Linked DNA regions of Sphingobium yanoikuyae. The protein of the gene in region 2 interacts with the protein of the main gene of each other region in a pairwise test. Links are inferred from orthologs where the notes say so. Each region holds a gene or a part of one and is shown on either strand. Other genes may lie near its edges.

Region 1 (4,339 bases), 1.3 Mb from region 2 along the record:
GTCGAAATTCGCGCCCGAGGCCGGTGAGGAAGCGACTTTGGCGGAGGAGCGCGCGACCATGCAGAAGGGCGCGCGCCTGTCCGATGACCTGTCCGCCGTCACTGATTGCCTGACCGGCTCCGACGGTGGCCTCGCCCAGTTGCGCCAGGCGGCGCGCCGGCTCGACCGGATCGCGGGCGAATATGAACCGCTCTCCGCCGTACTGGAGGCGCTGGACCGCGCCGTGATCGAAGCGGGCGAGGCGGAGGATAAGCTGGCCGAGGCGGCCGAGGCGCTGAGCTTCGACCCCGCCCGGCTGGACGCGATCGAAACCCGGCTGTTCGACCTGCGCGGCCTGGCCCGCAAGCATCAGGTCGCGCCCGACGATCTTGCCGCGTTGCGCGACGAGATGGCCGCGCGCCTCGCCGCGATCGAGGGTGGGGAGGAGCATATCGCCGCGCTCGAAGCCGATGTCGCGCAAAAGGCCGCAACCTATCGCGCCGCTGCCCAGGCTCTGTCGGCCGAACGCCAGCTTGCCGCCGGCCGGCTCGATGCGGCGGTCGCGGGCGAACTGGCGCCGCTGAAGTTGGACGCCGCCCGCTTTCGCACTGTCGTAGCCCCGCTCGACGAAGGGCAATGGAGCGGCGCCGGCATGGACCGGGTCGAGTTCGAGATTTCGACCAATCCCGGCGCCCCCTTCGCGCCGCTCGCCAAGATCGCCTCGGGCGGGGAACTGTCCCGCTTCATCCTCGCGCTCAAGGTTGCGCTGGCGGAGCGGGGCGGGGCCGACACGCTGATCTTCGACGAGATTGACCGGGGCGTCGGCGGCGCGGTGGCCGATGCGATCGGCGAGCGCCTGTCGCGCCTGGCACAGAGCAACCAGATCCTGGTCGTCACCCACAGCCCGCAGGTCGCGGCGCGCGGCGCGGGCCATATGCTGATCGCGAAATCGAGCGACGGCACGGTGACGCGCACCGGCGTCCATGCGCTGAGCGATGGCGAACGCCGCGAGGAAATCGCCCGCATGCTCTCCGGCGCGGAAATCACCGCCGAAGCGCGCGCACAGGCGGAACGGTTGCTGGAAGCTTGACTCCCACCTCCGTTCGGTTCGAGCTTGTCGAGAACCAGAGTGCAGGGTTCTCGACAAGCTCGAACCGAACGGGGAGGATAGCCGCATGACCCATAATCGCAGAGACATGCTCGGCCTGACCGCCGCGACGCTGGCCGCAACCGCCATCCCCGCCGCCGCGCAGGAGGCAAAGCCGCGCTACGGCCTGATCGGCCAGATGCTCAGCGCGCCCGGCAAGCGCGACGAACTGGTCGGTTATCTCAAGGATGCGATCGGCGCGATGCCTGGCTGTCTCTCCTATGTCGTGGCGCTCGACACCGCCAATCCCGACGCGCTCTGGATCACCGAAGTCTGGGACAGCCGCGAAAGCCATGCCGCCTCGCTGAAACTCCCCGCCGTCCGCGCCGCCATCGCCAAGGCCCGCCCGATCATCGCCGGCTTCCCCCAGCATTTTGAAACCGTGCCGGTAGCGGGAATCTGAATTCTGATATCATAGTTTCAACCGGGTGCCCGCCTTTGCAGGGCGCTCTCGACGAGGGCGTAGCGCATGCCACTTACGTTGGCGCAATTCCTATTTTCGATCCCTGTTACGCTGGGAGTGTTGTTTCTGCCGTTTCTCGTTGGAGGAATGTTGAAGAACCGTCCTTTGAAGCCACTTTTGATAGCTTATGTGATCGTCAGCGCGCTATTGGTGGCTTTTTTCTCTATCCTCGCCTTGTTTGAGCATCTGAATAAATGACTGATCCTACGCAAATTACTGAAGCCGAAGCCGCCAACCGCCTGATGCGCCTTGCCAGGGAGGTGGCGAAGCATAACCGCCTCTATCATGACCAGGACGCGCCGGAGATCAGCGACGCGGACTATGACGCGCTGATCCGCGAGAATAACGCGCTCGAAGCGGCCTTCCCGCATTTGATCCGCGCCGACTCGCCCAACGCGCAGGTCGGCGCTGCCGCCACCTCGACGCTGAAGAAAGTGCCGCACGCGGTCCGCATGATGAGCCTCGACAATGGCTTTGCCGACGAGGATATCGCCGAGTTCGCCGCGCGCGTCCGCCGCTTCCTCGCGCTGGCCGAAGACGCGCCGGTGGCGATGACCGCCGAACCGAAGATCGACGGCCTGTCCTGTTCGCTGCGCTATGAGCAGGGCGAACTGGTGCTGGCCGCGACCCGCGGTGACGGCACCACCGGCGAGGACGTCACCGCCAATGTCCGCACCATCGCCGACATCCCGCAGCGCCTGACCGGCGAAGCCATCCCCGACCTGTTCGAGATACGGGGCGAGGTCTATATGGCCAAGGCGGATTTCGTCGCCCTCAACCAGCGGCTGCTGGACGAGGCGGAGGATGCGGACAAGGCGCGCCAGTTCGCCAATCCGCGCAACGCCGCCGCCGGATCGCTGCGTCAGAAGGACGCCAGCGTCACCGCCAGCCGGCCGCTGCGTTTCCTGGCCCATGGCTGGGGCGCCCATAGCGCGCTGCCCGCCGACACCCAGTTGGGCGTGATGCAGGCGATTGCGAGCTGGGGCCTGCCCGTGTCCGACATGCTGGTCTGCGTCGATAGCATCGACGCCATCCTGGCCCATTATCGCGCGATCGAGCGTGCCCGTGCCGATCTGCCCTTCGACATTGACGGCGTTGTTTACAAGGTCGACCGGCTCGACTGGCAGCAGCGGCTGGGTTTCGTGGCCAAGGCGCCGCGCTGGGCGATCGCCCATAAATTCCCGGCCGAACGCGCCCAGACCACGCTGGAGGCGATCGACATCCAGGTTGGCCGCACCGGCAAGCTGACCCCGGTCGGCCGCCTGACCCCGGTGACGGTCGGCGGCGTCGTCGTCTCCAACGTCACGCTCCACAATGCCGACGAGATCGAGCGGCTGGGCGTGCGGCCGGGCGACCGCATCGTCGTCCAGCGCGCCGGCGACGTCATCCCGCAGGTGGTCGACAATCTGACCCGCGACGAAGTGCGCGACCCCTTTCCCTTCCCCACCCATTGCCCGGTCTGCGGATCGGAAGCGGTGCGCGAGGAGGAGGAAGTCGATTATCGCTGCACCGGCGGCCTGATCTGCGCCGCCCAGCGGTTCGAGCGGCTGCGCCATTTCGTCAGCCGCGCCGCGCTCGATATCGAGGGGCTGGGCGAAAAGACGATCGAGGAATTTCTCGACCTTGGCTGGATCAAGGAGCCGGCCGACATCTTCCGCCTGCGCACCCATGCCGGCGAACTGCTGGGGCGTGAGGGCTGGAAGGAAAAGTCGGTCGACAATCTGCTCGCCGCGATCGAGGCCAAGCGCGCGCCCGACGCCGCCAAGCTGCTGTTTGGCCTCGGCATCCGCCATGTCGGCGCCGTCACCGCGCGCGATCTGTTGAAGCGCTATACGACGCTCTCCGCGCTGCGCACCCTTGCCGACGAGATCATTGCCCTGCGCGATCAGGATTATGAGACGCAGGCCAAGAAGGACAAGGCGATCGCCGAGCATATCGGGGTCGAGAATGTCGGCGCCGCCGTCGGCCATGCGCTCGCCGATTTCTTCCACGAACCCCATAATGTCGAGGCATGGGACGATCTGCTGAGCGAAGTGTCACCGCCGCCTTATGTCGTCGAGACCACCGCCAGCGCCGTTACGGGCAAGATCATCGTCTTCACCGGCAAGCTGGAAACAATGAGCCGCGACGAGGCCAAGGCACAGGCCGAGCGCCTCGGCGCCAAGGCGGCGGGATCGGTCAGCGCCAAGACCGACCTGGTCGTCGCCGGTCCCGGCGCGGGATCGAAGCTCAAGCAGGCGACCGCGCTCGGCATCGAGGTGATCAGCGAACAAGACTGGGCTGACATCGTCAGGGCGGCAGGCTAGAGCATTTTCGAAGCAGATGGTATCATCTGCTGGCTCGGAAAATGCGGAAAATAAAAGGAAAGTAGAGCATAATCCATTCAGAATGAATGGATTATGCTCTATAGGGCGATCATCATGTCAAACAGCAACAACAGTGGCACCGTCCTGGTCGACGGCGCGCATTATGATTGGGAAGTGCGGCGCGAACCGCAATGGAGCGATGCGGATGGCTGGCGCGGCATGACCGTCGCCCTGCAGCAGCAGGGGACGCAGCGCGGTGCCGTGCTGGAATTTCCGCCGCCCAAGCGCCTGCTCAAAGGACTGGCGCGCGGCCGGCTCCAGATCAACGACGCCATCGTCGCGCGTGGCGTACGCGCGGCGCTGGCGGCCGGCTGGGAACCGGAATCGCGCGGCAAGCCGATGCAGTTCATGGTCGACGCCGACGGCAATTGATGCCGGCGCCCC
Region 2 (5,928 bases):
GCAGCGGCCGGATCACCGACGCCATGGCCGCGCCGATCTCCGCCAGATTGTTGAGTTCCTTGTGCATCGCCCTGAGGTCGCCGCCCAGCACCGCATTGACCAGCGGCGCGGCATCGGAATCGGGATTGTTGGCCGACAGCGCATCCAGCGCCTCCGCCGTCGCCTCGCGCGGCTGTTCCGGCGCGGCGTCGAGATAGAGGACCAGCTTCTCGATCTCGATTCCCATCAGCGCCCGGTCGCCATTGGCGAGGTCGACGATGCGGCGCGCCAGTTCCTGCGGCAGGCGCAGGCCGTTCTCGCGCGCGGTCGCCATCGCGATCTGCTCCGCCTCGCGAGCATCGGGCTGATAGGAGATGAAGGCCATGCAGCCCTTATGGTCGAGCGCCAGCTTGACCAGCTTCGACGTCGCCTTGAGCGCGCCGGCGATCGCGATCACCGGATTGCCCGCCGCCTCCGCCTCCAGCAACGCCGTGACCGCCGGCAGCGATTCGTCGCCCATGCCGTTGATACGCACCCAGCGCTTGTCGCCGAACATGGAGAAGGATGCCGCTTCGTCCGCCAGCCGTGCCGGATCCTCGCGCAGCGTGGCCACGTCCAGGTCGACCCGCTCGGCCCCCGGCCCCATCGCCCGCTCCAGCCGCCTGGCAAGCGCCGTGCTGCCTGCCTCGTCAGGACCATGGAGCAGGAAGAAGCGGATATCCGACGGCGGCGCGTCGAGCGCCTTTTCTATCTGGCCGCGATTGGCTTTCACTGGCCGGTCGACGCCGCCGACGATGGGGCTGGCGATGGCGCCGCCTGGGCACCTTCCTTGCGCGTCGCATACAGCGCCAGGCGGGTGACAATCTGGTCGGCGACGATCTCCGACAGCCGCTCCAGCGCCGTGTCTTCGGCCGCGATCGTCGCATATTCGCTCGACGTCGCGTTGATGCCGGCGTCCGACCCGGCGCTGTCGTCCAGCACCTGCGCACCGGTCGCTTCATCGATCAGCTGATAGCGCGCCCGCAGCGTGCGCCGCTCACGGGTGATGGCCGCGTCGGACCGCAGACCGAAACCGCTGATCTGGTCGTCCAGCTTCACCACCAGCTTGTAGCTGGGGCCGGAACCATTGCTGATCGCGCCAAGCCGGTCGTTGAGGGCGTTGCGCATCAGCCAGCCGCCCTTGCCCGCAATATCCTGCACCTCGACATGGCCCAGCCCCTGCGCCACCGCGCCATGGCTGCCGCCGCCATAGACCGGGCGCAGCCCACAGGCGGTGAGAAGAGGTGCGGTGAGAAGAGTCAGGGCGACGAGGGGAAGGATGCGCTTCATGGGCATGATCCTTATCCCGTCACCCCGCCCTTGTCGAACCAAAGGTCGGGGTGACGGGCACAGGTCAGATGACCAGATTGACCAGACGATCGGGCACCACGATCACCTTCTTGGGGGTGGCGCCATCCAGCGTGCGAACGACGTTGGGGGCCGCCAGTGCCAGCTTTTCCAGCTCGTCCTTCGGCGTGCCCTTGGGCACGGTGATGGTGTCGCGCAGCTTGCCCATCACCTGGCAGGCGATGGTCACTTCATCCTCGACCAGCAGCGCCGGATCGACCGCCGGCCAGGCGGCTTCGGCGATCAGGCCCGGCTGCGCCATCTCGGCCCAGCCCTCTTCGGCCAGATGCGGGGTCATCGGCGCGACCAGCAGCGCCAGCGCGCGGATCGCCGCGGTGCGGCTGGCCGACGGCTTGGCCTTCTCGATCGCGTTCACCAGCTCATAGATCTTGGCGACGGCCTTGTTGAAGCCCAGCGCCTCGATATCCTTGGCGACGCCGTCAATCGTCTGGTGCAGCTTGCGATCCAAGGCCTTGTCCTGGCCTTCCGCCGCCGCATCGGCTTCGCCGAACAGGCGCCAGACGCGGTTGACGAAGCGCCAGCTGCCCTCGATGCCGGCCTCGGTCCAGGGCAGGTCGCGCTCGGGCGGGCTGTCCGACAGCATGAACCATCGCACGGCGTCGGCACCATATTGTTCGATGATGTCATCGGGATCGACGACATTCTTCTTCGACTTGGACATCTTCTCGACGCGGCCGACCGTGACCGGCGCCCCGCTCTCGATATGGATATAGTCGTCGCCGGACTTCTTGATTTCCTGCGGCGACAGCCAGCTGCCATCGCCGGCCTTGTAGGTCTCGTGGGTCACCATGCCCTGCGTGAACAGGCCGGTGAAGGGCTCGGCAAAACCCAGCTGGCCCATATGCTGCAGCGCACGGGTCCAGAAACGCGCGTAGAGCAGATGCAGGATCGCATGTTCCACGCCGCCAATATATTGGCCGACCGGCAGCCACTGCTCCACGGTCGCGCGATCGAACGGCTTGTCGTCGGGCTGGCTGGCGAAGCGGATGAAATACCAGCTCGAATCCGCGAAGGTGTCGAGCGTGTCGGTCTCGCGCCGCGCCGGCTTGCCGCAGGACGGGCAATCGACATGCTTCCAAGTCGGGTGGCGGTCCAGCGGATTGCCGGGAATGTCGAAGGTCACATCCTCGGGCAGCTTCACCGGCAGCTGGTCCTTGGGCACGCCCACCACACCACAATCATCGCAATGGATGACCGGGATCGGGGTGCCCCAATAACGCTGGCGCGACACGCCCCAGTCGCGCAGGCGGAACACGGTCTTGCCCGCGCCCCAGCCTTCACCCTCGGCGCGCGCGATGACGGCGGCCTTGGCGGCTTCGACGGCCATGCCGTCCAGGAAGCGCGAATTCACCAGATGGCCGGGGCCGGTATAGGCCTCGTCATGGATCGGCTTGTCGGCTTCGCCATCCAGCGCGACGACACGCTCGACCGGCAGCATATATTTGCGCGCGAAGTCGAGGTCGCGCTGGTCATGCGCGGGCACGCCCATGACGGCGCCGGTGCCATAGTCCATCAGCACGAAATTGGCGATGAAGACGGGCAGGTGCCATTCCGGATCGAACGGATGCGCGACCGTCAGGCCGGTGTCGAAGCCCAGCTTCTCCGCCGTTTCCAGCTCGGCGGCGGTGGTGCCGCCTTCCTTGCACTTCTCGATGAAGGCAACGGCATCGGGATTGTTCGCGGCGACGGCCTGCGCGACCGGATGGTCGGCGGCGATCGCAACGAAGCTGGCGCCGAAGATGGTGTCGGGACGGGTCGAATAGACCTCGATCTCGCTGTCGAACGGCGCGACCGGCTTGAAGCTGAACTGCAGGCCGACCGACTTGCCGATCCAGTTTTCCTGCATCAGCCGGACCTTGTCGGGCCACTGGTCGAGCGTCTGGAGGCCCTCCAGCAGATCGTCGGCGAACTGCGTGATCTTGAGGAACCACTGGTTGAGCTTGCGCTTCTCGACCAACGCGCCCGAGCGCCAGCCGCGCCCGTCGATCACCTGCTCGTTCGCCAGCACGGTCATGTCGACCGGATCCCAGTTGACCTGGCTTTCCTTGCGATAGACCAGGCCGGATTCCAGCATGTCCAGGAACAGCGCCTGTTCATGGCCATAATAATCCGGCTCGCAGGTGGCGAGTTCGCGGCTCCAGTCGATCGCGAAGCCCAGCTTCTTCAGCTGCGCGCGCATATTGGCGATGTTGGACCGGGTCCATTCGCCCGGATGCACCTTCTTTTCCATCGCCGCATTTTCGGCCGGCATGCCGAACGCGTCCCAGCCCATCGGATGCAGCACTTCATGGCCGGTCATCCGGCGGAAGCGCGCCAGCACGTCGCCCATCGAGTAGTTGCGGACATGACCGATATGGATGCGCCCCGACGGATAGGGGAACATCTCCAGCACGTAGCTGCGCGGCTTCGTCGAGGCATCGTCCGCCTTGAAGCTCTGCTTCTCGTCCCAGACGGCCTGCCAGCGGGCGTCGGCCTCCAGCGGGTTGAAGCGCCTTTGCATGTCATGTCCTTACAAATGCAAGCGGGCTGGGCTCTGTGAAAGCCCAGCCCCGATGGTTTGAAAACAGGGCGTTACCGTATCAGTCGCGCCCGAAAGGGGTGGTTCAGCCGATCGCCATGCGGCGCAGGTCGCGCGCCTTGGTCAGGATGATCTCTTCCAGCTTCTGCACCGTCGCGGCCTGCACCGGGGCATCGACCCACTGGCCATTCTGGTTGACCTGGCGGCTGGCGGCCACGCGCAGCGCGTCGGCGCGCAGATCCTGGTCCAGGATCGACACGGTGACCTTCATCCGTTCACTCGGCGTGTTGGGATTGGTATACCAGTCGGTGACGATGACGCCGCCGTTGGAATCGGTCTGCACCATCGGCATGAAGGACAGCGTATCCAGGCTGGCGCGCCACAGATAGGCGTTGACGCCGATGGTGGTGACCTTCGACGCGGCCAGATCGGCCTTGGGCCGTTCCTTCGCGCCGCCCCCGCATGCGGCAAGCGGCAGGAGCGCAGCCAGCAGAAGACCGGAGGAAAGGGTAACGGGAAGGCGACGGACCATCAGGCATGTCCTAGCTTGAAAAAGACGAAAAACGCCCCGCTTCTATAGTCGACGCGCGCCATTGGGCAAGGGGGCGCGCGGGTCCGACACGCCACGGATCGTCGCAACCCGTCCTCGGAGTCTGTGTGCTCTGTGCAACAGCTCAGACAAAAAGCGGATAGCGCCTCTGGTCAATGGCGCTTTTTGGTGTCTAATGCGTCTTGAAAAATAACCGGTGGGGAAGAGATTCGAATCATGCGCGTGAAACGGGGACATTTGGCATTGGCAGGCTCGGCAATCGCCGTCGCTGGCTTCATGCTGTCGCCCGCTTTTGGCGCCGCAACTGATCTCGTCCGCATGCGTGAGGAAGCCCCGGTGTCGCTCGGCGCGCTGGGCAGCATTTCCTCCTTCACCCCCACGACCAAGGATTCGCGACTGGCTGCGGCCTATGCGAAGATCGCCGCCTCGGCCGGTCGCCAGAATTTCCGTTTCACGCCGACCAGCGGTTCGCTCAGCGGCCAGCGGTCGATCACCGTCATGGTCCGCGCCAGCGACGTCGATCGCGTTGCCGCCAACCGTTCGGTGGTCCCGGTCAACATCGCGCCCGTCAGCTTCAGCCTGAACGGCGAGCATGGCTGGCGCAAGTTCGCCCTGCCGGAAAATACCGGCCGCAAGGCGCTGGATCCGGTGCCTGTCGAAACCATGGTCGATGCGAAGAATTTCTCGCTGGATGATGGCAAGAAGGATCGCTTCAGCACCAAGGTGCTGCTGGAAAGCCGTCGCGAGCCGACGGCGACCGTCCGCAACCCGAGTGCGGACAAGGATTATTCGCTGGATCTGGCCAGCTCCTATTCGCTGACCCGCAACCTCAACGTGACAGCGGGCATCCGCTACAACAACAGCGTTGCCGGCCGCCTGACCCCGATGACCGACGAGCGCCAGGACAACCAGGCCGTCTATCTGGGCACCATCTTCAAATTCTGATCGCCTGAAAAGGCAGGGATACGCATGATCGGCATCGCCTGATGCCGATCGCTCCAACGCGTCAACAGTAACTGCCGCCACCCTTGGCGCAGAGCATGACCGGCTCCGTCTCGATCAGGCGCAATGACTGCACCATATCGGCAGTGCCCTGCTTATATTTCAGGAAATGCGGTGTCTTGAGATGCGCCTGATAGGCCGCGTCGCTGGCATAGACTTCCAGCAGGCGGATGCTCGCCGGCTTTCCGGCGATCGCCACCGCCGACAGCGACAGCACGCCCGGCTCCTGCGCCACCGATGCGGCAATCTCCTCGCGCAGATAGGCCTTATAGTCCTCGATCTGCGCCGGATCGATCTCCAACTCCGCGATCCGCACGATCGGCTTTTCCGGCGCGGCCTGCGCCTTGGCCTGTCGCCCGGCCCCGACGCCCAGCATGAAGGCGGCCAGCGTCAATGCGCCCACCGCCGCCTTAGTCCTGCGCATCGTCGAACAGCTTGCGGGCGATGCCCAGTGCGGTCATCGCCGGCGGCC

What was found.
Region 1: the proteins of leuS (region 2) and ligA interact in binary tests that used the Escherichia coli proteins (3 or more experiments, as listed by UniProt). The link is inferred for Sphingobium yanoikuyae from one-to-one orthologs.

Annotation. Positions count from the first base shown.
Region 1 is NZ_CP053021.1:3,013,523-3,017,861, reverse strand. The notes cover bases 1,393-4,339. They hold ligA (NAD-dependent DNA ligase LigA), read left to right. Parts: upstream 1,393-1,783; coding sequence 1,784-3,895; downstream 3,896-4,339. Other genes in these bases: HH800_RS14645 (hypothetical protein), read left to right, coding at 4,010-4,327; HH800_RS14655 (hypothetical protein), read left to right, coding at 1,596-1,787; HH800_RS14660 (putative quinol monooxygenase), read left to right, coding at 1,393-1,529. Also shown: DNA repair protein RecN, read left to right, coding at 1-1,069; more of HH800_RS14660, read left to right, coding at 1,155-1,392. UniProt on the Escherichia coli protein: DNA ligase that catalyzes the formation of phosphodiester linkages between 5'-phosphoryl and 3'-hydroxyl groups in double-stranded DNA using NAD as a coenzyme and as the energy source for the reaction.
Region 2 is NZ_CP053021.1:4,339,747-4,345,674, forward strand. What follows is about bases 1,130-4,272. They hold leuS (leucine--tRNA ligase), read right to left. Parts: upstream 3,887-4,272; coding sequence 1,373-3,886; downstream 1,130-1,372. Other genes in these bases: lptE (LPS assembly lipoprotein LptE), read right to left, coding at 1,130-1,308; HH800_RS20935 (DUF3576 domain-containing protein), read right to left, coding at 3,990-4,272. Also shown: holA (DNA polymerase III subunit delta), read right to left, coding at 1-751; more of lptE, read right to left, coding at 748-1,129; more of HH800_RS20935, read right to left, coding at 4,273-4,436; HH800_RS20940 (hypothetical protein), read left to right, coding at 4,671-5,399; HH800_RS20945 (putative quinol monooxygenase), read right to left, coding at 5,461-5,880; HH800_RS20950 (carboxymuconolactone decarboxylase family protein), read right to left, coding at 5,867-5,928.